3 regions of the Delftia sp. HK171 genome follow, and region 1 is predicted to be linked to each of the others. Evidence: predicted binding sites of a transcription regulator. Region 1 holds the regulator's gene; each other region holds the start of a gene.
The links. Region 1 encodes FNR, which switches genes on or off when oxygen is low (the NO sensors DNR and NnrR bind a similar motif). Its sites were predicted from a motif close to TTGATNNNNATCAA; they were not measured.
Positions count from the first base shown of each region.

Region 1 (5,726 bases):
CTTCGCCTACCTGGCGGCCTATCCGGGCCTGGGCTCGTTCGCGGGCAAGCTGGGCTGGACGCAGCTGGGCGCCTATGAAAACGAGATGGCCAAGGCCCGCGCGGACCTGGAGCCGCTGTACGCCAAGTTCACGAGCATGAGCACCGAAGACATGGCCAAGGACCCCCAGGCCATGGCCATCGGCGAGCGCCTGTTCATGAACAACTGCGCACAGTGCCACGGCTCGGACGCACGCGGCGGCAAGAGCTTCCCCAACCTGACCGATGGCGACTGGCTGCATGGCGGCACGCCCGAGAAGATCAGGGAAACCATCACGGGTGGCCGCATCGGCATCATGCCGCCCATGGCCGCTGCCGTCGGCACGCCCGACGATGTGCGCAACCTCTCGCACTATGTGCTGAGCCTGTCGGGCAGCCCGCACGACTCGCTCAAGGCCTCGCTGGGCAAGTCCAAGTTCACGGCCTGCGCTGCCTGCCACGGCATGGACGGCAAGGGCAACCAGGCCCTGGGCGCGCCCAACCTGACCGATGACATCTGGCTGCACGGCTGGGGCGAGGCCGCCATCACGGCCATGATCAACAACGGCAAGCACAACGAGATGCCTGCCCAGAAGGACAAGCTGACCGAGGCGCAGATCGCGGTGCTTGCTTCCTATGTCTGGGGCATGTCGCACAAAGACGGCGCAGTCCGTCAGTAAGCACAGGGGCGGCGCTGCGGCGCCGCCTTTTTGCGTTTTGAGTTTTCAGATATTTCAAAAAAACAAAGGAACCCACCATGAAGCCCGAGAGCGGGGATGACACCGGGAAGCCTCCCCGCAAAGTCATTCCGATCACGCCGGCCACGCCTGATCCGGGCGAGCTGGTGTCGATGTTCGAGTCGGAAAAGAAGGTCTACCCGCGCTCCATCAGCGGTGTCTTCGCTCGCTGGCGATGGGCCCTGGTGTTTCTCACCCAACTGGTTTTCTACGGCCTGCCCTGGCTGGAGTGGGGCCAGCGCCAGATGGTGCTGTTCGACCTCGGAACGCGGCGCTTCTATCTCTTCGGGCTGGTGCTGTACCCGCAGGACTTCATCTACCTGGCGGGCCTGCTGATCATCTCGGCGCTGGCATTGTTCCTGTTCACGGCCGTGGCCGGGCGCCTGTGGTGCGGCTTCTCGTGCCCGCAGACGGTCTATACCGAGATCTTCATGTGGGTGGAGCGCAAGGTCGAAGGCGACCGCAGCGCGCGCATGCGGCTGGACAAGAACGGCTGGACCTTCGAGAAGGCCTGGAAGAAGTCGCTCAAGCAGTTGCTGTGGATCGCCATTGCGCTGTGGACCGGCTTCACCTTCGTGGGCTACTTCGTGCCCATCCGCGAGCTGGGCGGCGAACTGCTGGCGCTGCAGGGCAGCTGGCAGATGTTCTGGGTGCTGTTCTACGGCTTTGCCACCTATGGCAACGCGGGCTACATGCGCGAGCAGGTCTGCAAGTACATGTGCCCCTATGCGCGCTTTCAGAGCGCCATGTTCGACCGGGACACCATGATCGTCAGCTACGACACGGGCCGGGGCGAGCCGCGTGCGCCGCGCACCAAGAAGGTGGACTACAAGGCCCAGGGCCTGGGCGACTGCATCGACTGCAAGATGTGCGTGCAGGTCTGCCCGGTGGGCATCGACATCCGCAACGGTCTGCAATACGAATGCATTGGCTGCGGCCTGTGCATAGACGCCTGCAATTCCATCATGGACAAGATGGAGTACCCGCGCGGCCTGATCCGCCTGACCACGCAGAACGCCATGGCCGGCCTGTGGCGGCGTGCCCAGGTGCTGCGCCGCATCTTCCGTCCGCGCGTGCTGATCTACTCGGCCGTGCTGATCGGCTTGAGCGTGGCCATGATCGTGAGCCTGGCGCTGCGCCAGTCGGTCAAGGTGGACGTGATCCGCGACCGCGCCTCGCTGTCGCGCATCGTGGCGGGCGGCAAGCTGGAGAATGTCTACCGCCTGCAGATCATGAATGCCACCGAGCAGGCCCAGCGCTATCGCATCAGCGCCCATGGCCTCGATGGGCTGGAGCTGGCGTCCGAGCAGGAAGTCGAGGTCGGCCCGGCCGAGACGCGCGGCATTGCGGCGCGACTGCAGATTCCCTACGGTTCGGCCGAGCCGGGCTCGCACACCGTATTCTTCGATATCGATGCCGTGCATTCAGGCGCGGGACGCGCGTCCGAAAAGGCCGTCTTCCTGGTGCCCCGGTGATGTTCCTGGCAGGCGCGGCACGGTCCGCGCCTGCCGCCTGAAAGAAAGAGGTTTCCCATGTCTTCCAGTCCCGCAGTTTCCGCGCCCGCGCAGGCTCCCTCGCACCCCGACGCCGGCAAGCCCTGGTGGAGGTTCGGCCATGTCTGGCTGGTGGTGGCCGGCCCGGCGGCCGTGGTGGTCGCTGCCGTGATCACGGCCATCATCGCCATCAATGGCGCCGATCCCGTGATCGACCCCGACTACTACCGCAACGGCATCACGATCAACGAGCGTGCCGATGGCGTGCGCGAAGTGCCCAAGAGCATGGCGCCCGCCGTCACCGGCCGCAACCATGCGGCTACGCCCGCGCACGATCACCCCACGGACCGCTGATCGCCGTGCACCCCTGCAAGAGGCCGCAGTCGCGGCCTTTTTGCATGGCGGATCGCATCTCCGGCATGCGCGACGGGTGAGGGTTTCCTACAGGCGTGCAGGGCGCTGCGGGGCTTGGCGCCATGCGTTGGCGCGGCGCACAATGAAGGCGACCCCTCGACAGCACAAGGAGATCGCTGATGTTGGCCCAACGCTGGATGTGGATTGCCTGGCCTGCCTTTCTGGCAGCCGCCGTGATGGAGATGCTGGTTTTTGCCTTTGTGGACCCGCTGGAGCTGCATTGGCTCGGCGACCTGGGCTGGTCGCGCCAGGGCATCTACACGCTGGCCTTCTTCGCCTTCTGGGGCGTGACCATGCTCTCCAGCCTGATGACCACCATGCTGGGCCGCTCGGCCCGCGATCTCAATGACGGCGTGGTCTCCGAGCCCGACCCGGACCTGGCCATGCAGGGGCTGGGGCGGGACTGAGCGAGAGCCCGCCGCAATGAACAAGGCCCGCTGTCGCGGGCCTTGTTCATTGGCGGATGAATGCTTGCCGCCCTTGCAGCCTCACTGGCACTGCTGGCTGTTGACGATGCGCTTGAGCGCCTCCGTGTCCAGGATGCGCAGATGGCGCTGGCGCACCTCAATGATGTTGTCGTCCGCGAACTTGGAGAAGGTGCGGCTCACCGTCTCCAGCTTCAGGCCCAGGTAGCTGCCGATTTCCTCGCGCGTCATGCGCAGCACCAGTTCGGACTTGGAAAAGCCCCGCGCATGCAGGCGCTGCACCAGGTTGAGCACGAAGGCGGCCAGGCGCTCTTCTGCGCGCATGCTGCCCAGCAGCAGCATCACGCCGTGCTCGCGCACGATCTCGCGGCTCATGACCTTGTGCACATGGTTTTGCAGGGCCGTGACCTCGCGCGACAGGTCTTCCAGCTTGTCGAAGGGCATGACGCAGACTTCGGCGTCTTCCAGCGCGACGGCATCGCAGGTGTGGTGGTCGTTGACGATGCCGTCCAGGCCGATGATCTCGCCGGCCATCTGAAAGCCTGTGACCTGGTCGCGTCCGTCCTCGGTGGCCACGCAGGTCTTGAAGAAGCCGGTGCGGATGGCGTACAGCGAGGTGAATGTCTCGCCGTTGCGAAACAGCAGGCCTCCGCGCTTGACCTTGCGGCGCGTGGCCACGATGTCGTCGATGCGCTGCATCTGCTCGGCATCCAGGCCCATGGGCATGCACAGTTCGCGCAGGTTGCAGTTGGAGCAGGAGGCTTTGATGGTCTGAAGGTTCATGGAGTGATAAACATCAGCGGCACACAGCGTGCCGGCGGTGACCTCGTGGATTGCGATGAGTTGGATCAAATTGTCGCAGCAGTCCCTCAAACAACTCTTGATATGAGTCAAGGACATGACCGATGTGCTGCGGCACAGTCGAGGTATTAGAGGAAAAAACCCATGACCGCTGTCACCCCAGAGCTGCTGCGTCGCTTTGACGTACCGGGGCCCCGATACACCTCGTTCCCTACCGCCGACCGCTTTGTCGAGGCCTTTGGTGCAGAGGACTATATCCTGGCGCTGCAACAACGCAAATCGAGTACCGCAGCGCGTGCCATGCCTTTGTCGCTGTATGTGCACGTGCCCTTTTGCGAGTCGCTTTGCTACTACTGCGCCTGCAACAAGATCGTGACGCGTCACCATGATCGCGCTGCCGTCTACCTGGACTACCTGGCGCGCGAGATGGCCTTGCACACGGCCCATTGCGGCAAGGGCCAGGCCGTCAGCCAGCTGCACCTGGGCGGCGGCACGCCCACCTTCTTCTCCGACGACGAGCTGCGCACGCTGATGGGCCTGTTGCGCGAGCATTTCAAGCTGGAGCCGGGTGGCGAGTACTCCATCGAGGTCGATCCGCGCACCGTCAGCGTCGAGCGCCTGGCCGTGCTCAAGGAGCTGGGCTTCAACCGCCTGAGCTTCGGCGTGCAGGACTTCGACGAGCAGGTGCAGATCGCGGTGCACCGCGTGCAGCCGGCCGAGCAGGTGTTCGAGCTGGTGGCGGCCGCGCGGCAGCTGGGCTTTGCCTCCATCAACGTGGACCTGATCTACGGCCTGCCCAAGCAGACGCCCGAATCCTTCGAGCGCACGCTGGCCCAGGTCAACGCGCTGCGGCCCGACCGCATCGCGCTCTATGCCTATGCCCACCTGCCCGAGCGCTTCAAGCCGCAGCGGCGCATTGCGGCCGAGGATCTGCCCCAGGGGGCCGACAAGCTGGCCATGCTGTCGCGTTCCATCGCCGCGTTCATGGACGGTGGCTATGTCTATGTGGGCATGGACCACTTCGCCCTGCCCGAGGACTCGCTGGCCGTGGCCAAGCGCCAGGGCCGGCTGCACCGCAACTTCCAGGGCTACAGCACCCAGCCCGACTGCGACCTGATTGCGCTGGGCGTGTCGGCCATCGGCAAGGTGGGTGCCAGCTACAGCCAGAACGCCAAGACGCTGGAGGAGTACTACGACGCCATCGACGCCAGCCACCTGCCCGTGGTGCGGGGCCTGGCGCTGTCGCGCGACGACCTGGTGCGCCGCGCCGTCATCATGGCCATCATGTGCCAGGGCGCCGTGCTGTTCGAGCCCATGGAGCAGGCATGGCTGCTGGGCTTTCGCGAGTACTTCGCGCCCGAGATGGCGGCCCTGGAGGACCTGCAGGCCAAGGGCCTGGTGCAGATCAGCGACGAGGGCTTCCAGGTCACGCCCATGGGCTGGTACTTCGTGCGCGGCGTGGCCATGCTGTTTGACCGATATCTGCAGGCGGACAAGAACCGGGCGCGGTTTTCGAGGATCATCTAGGCCCCATGCTGTTGTCGCTCCTCTGGACCGCTTTGATCATGGGGCTCGTCGGCGGGCCCCATTGCCTTGCCATGTGCGCTGCGCCCTGCGGCGTGGTCACGGGCGGGGCGGGGCAGGGCGGCGGCTCGCAGGTGGTGGCCGTGCATGGATTGCAAAGCCGGCTGTGGCTGCGCACGGCGCTGTTCCACGGCGGCCGTCTGGCCGGCTATGCCAGCCTGGGCGCTGCCTCGGCCCTGGCCATGGAAAGCCTGTCCTGGCTCACCAGCCAGACCACGGCGCTGCAGCCGTTCTGGACGCTGACCCATGTCGCCG
Region 1 is NZ_CP018101.1:2,849,377-2,855,102, forward strand. It holds gene ccoP (cytochrome-c oxidase, cbb3-type subunit III) at 1-697, shown strand, start outside; gene ccoG (cytochrome c oxidase accessory protein CcoG) at 775-2,229, shown strand; gene BO996_RS12965 (FixH family protein) at 2,287-2,601, shown strand; gene BO996_RS12970 (hypothetical protein) at 2,781-3,068, shown strand; gene fnr (fumarate/nitrate reduction transcriptional regulator Fnr) at 3,150-3,869, opposite strand; gene hemN (oxygen-independent coproporphyrinogen III oxidase) at 4,032-5,414, shown strand; gene BO996_RS12985 (sulfite exporter TauE/SafE family protein) at 5,420-5,726, shown strand, end outside.

Region 2 (5,726 bases), 1.6 Mb from region 1:
CAGCTTCTCGTCGTGCAGCAGGTAGTGGCGCAGCCGCTCGGCGCGCTCGGACATGGCGGGGTCGGACTGCAGCCGCGTGACCAGCCGGTCCACGGAGGCGTCGAAGGCCTTGCGCATGTGGTGCTCGGGGTTGCTGGCGATGTCCTGCAGCAGGCTGTCGAGCGCGCCCGCAATGGCGCTGGCGCCCTTGTCGCTGAGCCAGTCCGTGGGCAGCATCTTTTCCTTGAGCGGATGCTCGCGCTTGAGCCACAGCACGATGGTCTGGGCGATCAGCACATGGGTCTCGGCCTCGCGCAGCACGCCGCTGACGCGGGCCAGCACATCGTCCAGCACGGCCTGGTGGCGGCCGTCCTTGGTCAGGCCCGACAACAGATCCGCCGCCGCGCGGGGCAGGTCCACCTGGGCCAGCAAGGCCTTGAATGCCTGTGTCAGAAAGCGCTCCACCTGCCGGTCCTGCACCATCTCCAGCGCCGCCAGCGCCAGCCGCGCCACCTGCCGCCCCAGCAGGGTGCTGTTGGCCGGCGTGGTCAGCCAGCCGGCCAGCACGCGGGCGGGATCATGGCGCTCGATCAGCGCCACCAGCGAAGGGCCGTCCAGGAACTTGTCGCGCACGAAATTCGCCAGGTTCTCGCCGATGCGGTCCTTGTTGCGCGGGATGATGGCCGTATGGCGCCCGACCAGGGGCAGCGGAATGCGCCGGAACAGCGCCGACACCGCAAACCAGTCGGCCAGCGCGCCGACCAGCGAGGCCTCGGTCACGGCCTTGATGCAGGCCAGCCACAGCGGCACCTGCTGCCAGTGCCCCGCCGCCACGGACGAGGCCACGAAGCCCAGCGCCACGAACAGCAGCAGCGCCAGCGGCAGGCGCTTGGCCGACTTCAGTGTTTGACGTTGCTCTGGCGACAGCATGGAGCGCAGCATACGACGCCCGTCCGCCATCCGCATGACGATGCCTGCCGCCAAAGCCTGTCAGCCAGCGCCTGCCTGCGAATTGCGCGGACAATACCGGCTTTCTTCAGAACCCTCTTGCGAGAACAAGACCATGACCGACGCCAACGCACCCGCCGATCGCCCCGCACTGCCCGACCACCTGTCCATCGACCCGCGCAGCCCGCACCATGTGGCCGCCGTGTTCGAGCACGACATCGGCATCCGCTTCAACGGCAACGAGCGCTTCGATGTGGAGGAATACTGCGTGAGCGAGGGATGGATCAAGGTGCCGGCCGGCAAGACGGTGGACCGCAAGGGAAAGCCCCTGCTGATCAAGCTCAAGGGCGCCGTGGAAGCTTTCTACCGCTGATTTCCGGCCGGTCGCAAGGCCGGCCGCAACCTCTTCAGGAATCAGCGGGCTTCAGCCCGCATCGGCCCGTGGCGCCGGCGGATTTCTGAACTTCTCCCGCAGCTCGGCGCAGTGGTCCTTGGCGGGCAGGGCATCCGTCTTCTGCAGCCAATCCACATCCGAGGCCTGCGCCACCGATGTCTCCCCCGCCTGCGCCACGGCCACCTTGGCGCCTGCGGCCTCGGGCAGCCAGGTGGGAATGCCCACGCCGCGCAGCACGTGGCCGCGCCCGGCCACCAGCAGCACGGTCTTGCCGGGCTTGACTGCGGCCCTGGCCACCTCGGCCATGCTGGCATCGCGGGCCAGCTGGATGCGGGCCATGGGCGCCAGCTGGGTGTCGGGCAGCAGGCCGCAGTGGCCTTCGCGGATGGCGTCGAGCTGGCGCTGCCAGCCCTCGGGCGGCAGGTGGGTGTCCAGGTTCTCGTTGCGCATGGCCTGCTTCATGTCGGCGCGCGGCAGGTTGCCACCCAGCACGGGCACGCCCGCGCGCACGGCGGCCATGACCACGCCGCGGTAGCGCGGCCAGGGCCAGGCCGCGTCCTGCCATTGCAGGGCCTGCTGCACCGCGTCCTCGGAGGCATCGCGCGCCAGGCTGGCCGTGGAGCCCGTGCGCGGCGCCATCTCGATCACCAGCGCGGCCAGGCGCTCCTGTTTTGCCAACTGCTCCACCGTGGCCTGCTGCCAGGCCTGGTGGGCGACCGCATCGTGCTGCTCGCCCAGCAGCACGATGGGCGCGTCGGACCAGCGCTGCAACTGCTGCGTCCAGTCCCGCGCCGGGGCGGAGGAGCTGGCGCAGCCTGCAAGGGCTGCCGCCAGCAATGCGGCCGCAGCCAGGCCGGCAAGGCGCGGGGTGCGGATGAAGGGGCGGAGGTGGGAGCGGACTTGCATGGCCCCATGCTAATCACTGGCCTCGCCCGGGGACGCCATAGGCCCTGTGGGCATTGGGGGCAGTTGAAAGGATCCTAGGAATCGGGGCGGGGGCACGGCGCAAACGGGTGGCGCTTGATTCAGGTCAAGACGCGCAAATGTGCCGTGGCTACAGTGCAGCCATGCATGGCAAGCCCTCGCTTTCGACCAAGCTGCTGCTCATGGGCGCGGCCTGCCTGCTCGCGGCCGTGGCATCGATCGGTTTCACGCTGTGGGTGGCCTGGCAGCTGGAGGGCGGCGCGGCGGCGGTGAACGAGGCCGGGCGGCTGCGCATGAGCATGGTGCGCATGGCCATGGCGCGCCAGAACGAGGCGCCTGCGCAGTGGCAGGAGCGCGCACGGCAGTTCGACGCCAGCCTGGACCTGCTGCGCAGCGGCGACATGTCGCGGCCGCTGTTCGTGCCCTGGAGCGATGCGGTCAGCGCGCGCTACGAGCGCATACGCGGCGACTGGAGTGCGCTGCGCACGCAGTGGCAGGCCGAGGACCATGTCGATGCGCAGGCCATCATGGGCAGCGCCGATGCCTTCGTGCGCGAGGTGGACGGCTTTGTCGAGGCCATCGAGGACCGGCTCTCGCGCTGGACGGCCATCCTGCACCTGTTTCAGATGTGTCTGATGGCGCTGGCCATCATCGCAGCCGTGAGTTTCATGGCCACCAGCTACTGGCTGGTGCTGCATCCCGTGGGCCAGCTGCGCTCGGCGCTGGAGCGCATGCGCCGCGGACACCTGGACACGCGCATGAGCGTGGAGGTGGACGACGAGTTCGGCCAGCTGGCGGCCGGCTTCAACCTCATGGCCCAGTCGCTGCAGAGCTCGCACGCCGAGCTGGAAGACAAGGTGCGCGAGAAGACCGCCAGCCTCAACGTGCAGCACCAGCAGCTGCAGGCGCTGTACGCGGTCAGCGTGCAGGCGTCGGAGGCCGCCAGCCTGCAGTCCCTGGCCGAAGGCTTTGTGCGCCAGGTCCGCCTGGCGGCCCAGGCCGATGCGGCCACGGTGCGCTGGTCCGACGAGGCCAACGAGCGCTACGTGCTGCTGGCCGGCGACGGCCTGCCCCAGTCCATGTCGGTGCAGGAGCACTGCCTGCACACGGGCGCCTGCCTGTGCGGCCAGCCGCGCGAGCAGGCGCGGCTGCGCGTGATCCCCATCACGCCGTCCAGCGACCTGCAGCTGCCGCACTGCCGCGAGGCCGGCTTCGAGACCGTGGTCAGCATCCCCGTGCAACTGCAGCAGCGCCTGCTGGGCGAGGTCAACCTGTTCTTTCGCTCCACCGTGGTGCTCACGGACGACATGCGCGACCTGCTGTCCGCCATGGCGCGCCACCTGGCCAGCGCCATGGAAAGCCTGCGCGCCACGGCGCTGGAGCGCGAGGCCGCCGTGGCCGAGGAGCGCGGCCTGATCGCGCGCGAGCTGCATGACTCCATTGCCCAGTCGCTGGCCTTTCTCAAGATACAGACCCAGCTGCTGCGCGACGCCGTGGCCAAGGGCCGTGACGAGGCGCGCGACCGCAGCCTGGGCGAGCTGGAAGTGGGCGTGTGCGAATGCTATGCCGACGTGCGCGAGCTGCTGGTGCATTTCCGCACGCGCACCAGCGCCGAGGACATCGAGGCCGCGCTGCGCGCCACGCTGTCCAAGTTCGAGCACCAGACGGGCATTGCCACCTCGCTGAGCATGTCGGGCCAGGGCCTGCCGCTGGCGCCCGACGTGCAGATCCAGGTGCTGCACATGGTGCAGGAGGCGCTGTCCAACGTGCGCAAGCACGCGGGTGCCAGGCATGTGGAGCTGCGCGTGGGGCGCCACCCCTGGCGCTTCGAAGTCTGCGACGACGGCTGCGGCTTCGTCCCCGCCGCCGTTGCGCCGGACTCGCTGCATGTGGGCCTGGGCATCATGCGCGAGCGCGCCCTGCTGGCGCAGGCGCTGGTCCATGTCCATTCGCGCCCCGGCGAGGGCACGCGCGTGCTGATCGAGCTGCCGCCGTCGGCCTCGGCCGGCGCGCCAGCGCAGGCCCTCCCCTCGAACGCGTGACACGCTCCCGCAAGAAAAAGACCGCCCCATGTCCTTCTCCAGCCCCATCTCCGTCTTCGTCATCGACGATCACACGCTGTTCCGCCGCGGCCTGATCGCCCTTATCGCCCAGGACGCAGGCCTACGCGTGGTCGGCGAGGCCGGCGACGCGGGCGAGGCCCTGCGCCTGGTGCCCGCGCTGGCGCCCCAGGTCATCCTGCTGGACAACCACCTGCCCGGCGTGCTGGGCGTCGATGCCATCGCGGGCCTGCGGGCCGCATCGCCCGGCAGCCGCGTCGTCATGCTCACCGTGAGCGAGGACGGCCAGGACCTGGCGGCCGCGCTGCGCAACGGCGCCCAGGGCTATCTGCTCAAGACCATCGACGGCGACCTGCTGTCCGAAGCCCTGCGCCGCGCCGCGCGCGGCGAGCCCGTGGTCAGCCCCGAGATGATGGGCAAGCTGGTGGCCGCCTTCCAGTCCCAGGGCGCGCCCGAGCCCCAGGCGCCCGAGCCGGACGAGGCCCCGGCCTCGCCGCTGTCCCCGCGCGAGGAAGAGGTGCTGGTCCAGATCGCCCGAGGCGCCAGCAACAAGGAAATCGCCCGCACGCTGGACATTGCCGAGACCACGGTCAAGATCCATGTGCAACACATCCTGCGCAAGCTGGGCCTGAGCTCGCGCGTGCAGGCGGCGGTGTATGCGTCGGAGCGGCAGCGGGATTAGCGGCCTACGCTGTGGCTGAAGCCCAACCATCCCCAGCACACCGCAGCGCCCACACCCAGGCCAGCGCGGCCGCCACGGTCAGCCCGGTGAGCATGGCCGCCGCGCCCATGGCGTCCAGCGCCACGCCGGCCGCCAGCGGCACCAGCATGCGGCTGGCGGCGAACAGGCTGGCCTGCAGGCCGTAGTCGAAGGCCTGCCAGCGCGGGCGGGCGAATTGCATCATCAGTCCGAAGACGCAGGCCGAGGAGGCGCCCATGGCCGCTGCCACGCAGGCCACGGCCGCGACCAGGCCCGGGGGCGGGGCGCCGGCTGCGATGACGGCCGCCAGCAGCGCCAGCGCCGCCACGTTGCAGCCCGCATACAGGGGCAGGGCGCGCCGGGTGCCCAGGCGACGCGTGAGCAGGGGCGAGGCCGCGCCCGCCAGCGCGGCCACCACGCCGCCGCCCATGCCGGCCAGCAGGGCAGCCTGGGCCGGCGCGAAGCCATGGTCCAGCATCAGCGGCTTGAGGTAGAACCAGGCCGCGCCGATGAAGGGGAAGTAGCTGACCAGCACCAGGGTCCAGCGCCAGGCGCCGGGCTGGGCGCCATAGCCGCGGACCATGGCGGCCAGTCCAGCTTTGGGCGCAGGCAGCAGCACAGGCGAGGGCGCATCCCCGGGCTCATGGCGCACCACCCAGGCCAGCAGCAGGGCGCCCAGGGCCAGCGCGCCGGCCAGGCAGAGGAAGGGCGCGCGCCAGCC
Region 2 is NZ_CP018101.1:1,240,841-1,246,566, forward strand. It holds gene BO996_RS05670 (DUF445 domain-containing protein) at 1-921, opposite strand, end outside; gene BO996_RS05675 (DUF3297 family protein) at 1,043-1,300, shown strand; gene BO996_RS05680 (ChaN family lipoprotein) at 1,352-2,227, opposite strand; gene BO996_RS05685 (type IV pili methyl-accepting chemotaxis transducer N-terminal domain-containing protein) at 2,389-4,287, shown strand; gene BO996_RS05690 (response regulator) at 4,316-4,987, shown strand; gene BO996_RS05695 (MFS transporter) at 4,992-5,726, opposite strand, start outside.
Region 2: a site for FNR is predicted at 2,342-2,355, ahead of BO996_RS05685 (type IV pili methyl-accepting chemotaxis transducer N-terminal domain-containing protein). Genes of this name have one in related genera too.

Region 3 (5,726 bases), 1.4 Mb from region 1:
TTCATGCGCGCATCGATATGGCGCTCCACCAGGCAGTTGAAGGCGGCCGCCGCGCCCGCCACCAGCCAGATGCCCAGGCAGGCCAGCGCCATGTGCAGCCACTGGTCGGCGTTGGGCCAGCCGGGCACGGCCAGCACCATGCCGATCAGTGCGCAGAACACGATCAGCTGCACCACACGCGGCTTGGTCAGGGCATAGAACTGTGTCCAGCGCGAGGGCTCGACACTCAGGGAAGCTTGTTTACTCATGCAATCTCTCCACGGGCAACCGGCAGACCGTCCCGCAGTGCGCCCGGGCGGCTGGCCGCCAGGCACCAAACAATCACGGTCACCAGCGCAGCTGCGCCGCCCGTATGCAGCACCGCGGCCACCAGCGGCCAATCGAGCACCACGTTCGACAGGCCTGTCAGCACCTGCAGCACCAAAAACGCACCCAGCACGCGGCGCTGCGACGCCAGTGCGGGCACTTCACCCAAACGCCACCACAGCCCGGCCAGCGCAGCCACCACCACATAGGCCGCCAGGCGGTGCAGATAGTGGATGGCCGTGAGGCCCGCAAAGCTGATGTTGCTGCCGTCCTGCAGCATGCCCAACGGACGCCAGATCTGCAGCGCCTGCGAAAAATCCATGGCCGGCCACCAGCTGCCCTGGCAGGTCGGGAAACTGCTGCAGGCCAGCACCGCATAGTTGGTGCTGACCCAGCCGCCCAGCGCCACCTGCAGCACTAGCAGCGCAAGACCCAGCCACAGCCCCGCGCGCAGCGCGGGTGAAATCACGGTCGCCCCTTGCTGACGCGCAGCACGGCTCAGCCCCACGGCGGGCACGCACAGCAAGGCCAGCAGCCCCGTGCCGCCCAGCAGGTGCAGGGTCACGATGGCCGGAAAAAGCTTCATGGTCACGGTCCAGGCGCCAAAGGCGCCCTGCAGGCAGACCCAGAACAGCGCCAGCGTGGGCCACCACGGACTCAGGGCACCGCCTGTGCCCTCCGCCCCTGTACGCTCGGCCCCTGCGCCACCCGCCCTGCCCAGGCGCCGCGCGCGCCGCCAGGCCATGATGGTCATGGCGATGATGAGCACGCCCACGGTGGTTGCCAGATAGCGGTGGACCATCTCTATCCATGCCTTGCCATGCGTCACCGGCCCGGTGGGCATGGCGGCCTGCGCCTCGGCAATCTGCGCGCGGGCGCCCATGGGGCTGGCACTGCCATAGCAGCCCGGCCAATCGGGGCAGCCCAGGCCGGAATCGGTCAGGCGGGTGAAGGCGCCGAACAGCACCAGATCGAAGGTCAGGAACAGCGTGAGCACCGACAGCGCCTGCAGTCGCTTGAGCGAGCCGCTGCTGCGGTTGCGCAGCCACACCCAGGCCAGGGGGCCCAGCGCCAGCAACAGGCCCAGCAGCATCAGCTCCAGAACGGGGGCCAGATCGTACAGCGCCTGTTCGCTCACGCCCGCCCTCCGCAGCGCGGCATGCACCACACGGCATGGCCCACGGGCAAGCCGAAAGGCAATGCCGCAGGCGCATCCGGGTGGCGACAGCAGATCTTCATAAATGAGAGCAATTTGACGAGAAGGCTCAGCCCCATGCGCGAGATTGGATCGCAGGCCGGGCCTACAGAGAATCAGGACATGCACCCAGATACCGGCTGCGGGACCGCGCCCCATGCACAAGGCCCGCCAAGCGGGCCCGGTCGCTGCAACTTTCAGAGCAGCATGTCTTTGATATGAAACAATTCTACTTGGCTGCGAACCGCTCAATCGCCCACGCATGCAGTGCCCCTAGATCGCAGCCAGCTTCTTTTGGCCGGTGCGATGCGGCTTGAGCCTGGCGCACACGAATTTCCACAGGACCCTGCCCAAGGCGTCGGCGGCCCAGCTTTACACGACTGCTCAGATTCGCTCAGATTCAGACACCTCGCGTTCCTTAGATTGGTGGTTTCACTTGGGAACCGGCAACTGCCGGGTGAGGCCATGATTGCAGGAGGCTCGTGGACTGTGCTTGATGGGCACGGAAACGAAATCGGGCGTGTCGAAGGCGATGAATTCGTCCGTTGCGGGACCAGGCCCATCTACCGCATCGATGGACCGGCGCTGTACTCCATGGACGGTTCGGCCAGACTGATGGGCTTTATCGAAGGGACCGAGGTCAGAACGCGGCAAGGCCGGATCTTCCTCAAATTTCTCGCACATTGAGCGGCACTGCTCAGATTTGCTCATCTTCGGCCAGTCGAAGCCAGGGAGACTCCACGTCCAAGAAAACCTCCAGGCAATGGACCTCTTTTTCGTGCGCGTGCTCTCCAACAACGATTTCAATGCCTTCTGGGACGGCATCGCCCAGGACAAGCCCCTGAAGACGCCCGACAAGGGACGCACCGCGTCCTTCACTGTCATCCGCCGCAGCGACAGCGGCCTGGAAGTCAGAACGCACAAGGGCAACACGGTGCGCATAAGGCGGGAAGCCTTCGGCGCCGTGCTGCGCCATCTGGCCCAGGAGCATCACGGCGCCGAGCGGCCCTGCATCGTGGCCTCCAGCCAGCACCGGCCCGGCTTTCTGGGCTTTGCGGCCAAACAGGCCAACGACAACGCAGCCGTGGTGATCACCTACATCCTGCCCATACTGCAGGACGCAGGACTTGTGGAAATCGACGGCAACCGGCCCAACAGGACCTGGCTGCTTTGAACAACTGCACAGCCTTCGGCCTTCTGCGCCGGTCGATGACAATCTATGTCAATTCATTCATAGCCAATCACTAAGGCGCACAGATAATTGCCGGCATTCGTGTGAATCGTGAGAAGGGTCCGGGCCACGCTCGGCGCCCTTCGATGCTGGAGGATTGGCAGATGAGCGCCCCGGAAATGGAGGCCATACAGGAGCGGCTGAAGAAGCTGCGGGCCGACGAGGTGCTGGTTGCCGAGCAGTTGGACCGGCTGCAGGCCCAAAAGGCTGCGCTGGAGCACAGGCTGGCCATGATCCAGGGCGCCGTGCAGGTGCTTGAAGAGATGCGTCAGGAGCTGGGGCCATGAACCGTGGCAAGCCCGTCTCACCACCCGCATCGCCCCCCGCCTCACCCTGCGCATCGCCCACCTCCACCTTGCCCACCGCCGAAGACTGGCTGGCAAGAATTGCGGCCCTGGATGCCACGCAGCCCTCTCCCGCCCCGCCCCGTTTGCGCAACCCCCGCAAGGCAAAGCGCCGCAGGGCGGTCACCATCGTGGCAATGGCCGTGCTGCTGGGGCTGCTGGCCATCGCCCTGGCCGTGGCGGTGCAGTTGATGTGGGTCAAGTAGCTGTCACACGGCAGCAGCGGAAAGAGCCTTCAAGCGTGAAGCCAACCGAGCCGGGGCTGCTGTATACCCTCACATCCTGGCGAAGTCCCCATATTGTTTGCATGCTCACTTACGCCTAGCATGTGTCCACACTCAACGCAGTGGAGGTGCCATGGCCGATCCCGAAGAACCACTGGAAGTACGCTCAGAACGCTGGCAGTCGCTGAAGGGGCTGGACATCGCCTCCGTGGATCTGGGTCCCATCTGCGTGGTGCTCATGCTGACGCTGATCTGCATGGCCGTGATGATGCTGCTGGCCAAATCCGGCGCCGAGCAAGCACGGCAGGCCCAGCCATCGTCCCAGGCCAAGGGCCCAGCACCCCGACCGAAGCCGGCGCAGCCCGTGACCGAACCCGCCCAGCAACAGACCTGGACGCCGGCCTTGCGCACCTGAGGGCGACCTGAGGGAGACCTAAGGCCGACCTGAGGGCGTCAAGGCCAGGCAGCAGCACCTTCAGAGTTTCACCGAACGTGTCGCAATGAAGGTCGGCACGAACTTCTCGATCACAAAGCGGGCATGGGGCTGCCAGTCTTCATGAAAGCCCGTCAGCACCAGCCCCGCATCCAGCTGGCCGCCGATCTGATCGGCCAGCGTATGGCCGAACACCAGCGCCTCATTGCGCTCCCGCTTGGCATCGATCGCTGCGGGCGGCAAATCCACCACATCGGAATACGGCAGGCGCCGCGCAGGCCGCATGAGCCCTTGCTCGCGCAGCGCGGGATCGCGGTCCTCCACGAAGACCACCGGATTCCAGAAGCTGGACAGAAGGCGCCCACCCTTCGCGAGCACCCGCGCGCATTCACGCCATACGGGCCGCACATCAGGCACGTAGAGGTTGGAGATGGGGTGAAAGATCACATCGAAGCCGGCATCTGCAAAAACGCCCAGATCGCGCATGTCGCCCTGCACGCAGGTCAGCGCAAGGCCTTCGCGCTGCGCCACATGACGGTCCTGTGCAAGCTGCCCGGCGGAGGCATCGAACACGGTGACCTGCGCACCCGCCGCCGCAAGAATGGGCCCCTGCTGGCCGCCGCCGCCGGCAAGGCAGAGGATGCGCAGGCCGCGCACATCATCCAGCCAGCCCGCTGGCAAGGGGCCGGGCGTGAGCCGCGCCTGCCAGCTTCCGGCACGGGCCCGGGCTATTTCAGCGCTGTCGACCGGGCGCGACCAGTCGCAGTCTTTCGCTGCCTGCAGGTTCCAGGCGGCGGTGTTGTGGGCAAGGATATCGATGGGTTCTGTCATGGGCACTCTTTCATAAAGAGGCCGCACGGCGACGCGAGATTGCGTTCAGAAAACGCGGAGCAGTCAACGGGCATGCAGGTGGTGACGCGGGCGTCCGCCGTGGGCCGGGAATGGGCTTCGGGGGGATCGGTCGGACTAGGGTCCGAAGGCGTCACAGGTTCATGTCAGGCTCGCAGCGGTCGCAGGAATGGAAGAGGCAAATTCTAAGACTGCGCAAATTGCACTGTCAAACCACTGCGGCGCGTTCCCCACACGGTCATGCGGAAGTCACAACCGTGAGACGGCTTGGCTGTAAGTTGAACACGCACTCTCGATGGCGCTGGCTTCTGCTGCGCCATGGCGCGCCCGCTGACGACCGGCCTTTCCCAACCCGGCGCCCAATGGATACCGAGGAGCAACACTTTGAAGGAGAGCTATGCGTAGTCCCAAGAAAGGCCGAGAGCCGATCCGGCTCATGGACCTGGCCCCCGCCGTCTTCTGCATCCAGTGCGAACAGGAAAAACCCGCCACAGGAGCCCGCCAATTCCACGCGTGGCATGTGTGCAGCGACTGCTCGCAGAAGTTGGCCCAACTCCCCCCGGCGCAAGCACCCACGGCGCACCACGCGCACTGAGGCAAGCGATTCCCCAAAACGAAAGCCCGCCAGATGGCGGGCTTTCTCATGCCCTCGCGGACATGAGCGGGGGGGGCGGGAGCGGGACGTCGATGCGCGCCTACCAAGGCACAAATATGATCACCAGTGCCACAGCCACGATAGCGGCAACGATGTACATGGTTCGCTTGGTGGCGAACCGGTTGCGGGACGACGAGGTGGGCACTTGGCCCGGGGTGTTGGGAGTAGGTTTGTTCATGGCCTCAAGCATGGTCGCCGCCCGGGACCAGCCCTGTCGGACAAGCACAGCTAAGGCAATCAGCGCAGAGCATGACAAGGGCGTCGGCCTTGGCGCAAGGTGACGCTTCTTAACTGCCGTGGGCTCACTGAGCGCAAGTGGCCAGAAAAGACAAAGCCCGCGGGTGCGGGCTGTTGGTCAGATTTCGAAGGCAGTGCGGTCCACTGCATCCTTGATCCACGCAGGAGGCTTGCCCCGGCCGGTCCACGTTGCGCCAGTGGACGGATCACGGTACTTGGGCACGCCTGCACCGACGGGCGACTTGCGCTTGC
Region 3 is NZ_CP018101.1:4,211,479-4,217,204, forward strand. It holds gene cyoE (heme o synthase) at 1-248, opposite strand, end outside; gene BO996_RS18950 (COX15/CtaA family protein) at 245-1,444, opposite strand; gene BO996_RS18960 (hypothetical protein) at 2,265-2,675, shown strand; gene BO996_RS18965 (hypothetical protein) at 2,837-3,019, shown strand; gene BO996_RS18970 (hypothetical protein) at 3,016-3,282, shown strand; gene BO996_RS18975 (hypothetical protein) at 3,434-3,715, shown strand; gene BO996_RS18980 (class I SAM-dependent methyltransferase) at 3,776-4,564, opposite strand; gene BO996_RS18995 (H-NS histone family protein) at 5,593-5,726, opposite strand, start outside.
Region 3: a site for FNR is predicted at 1,715-1,728, ahead of BO996_RS18950 (COX15/CtaA family protein). Genes of this name have one in related genera too.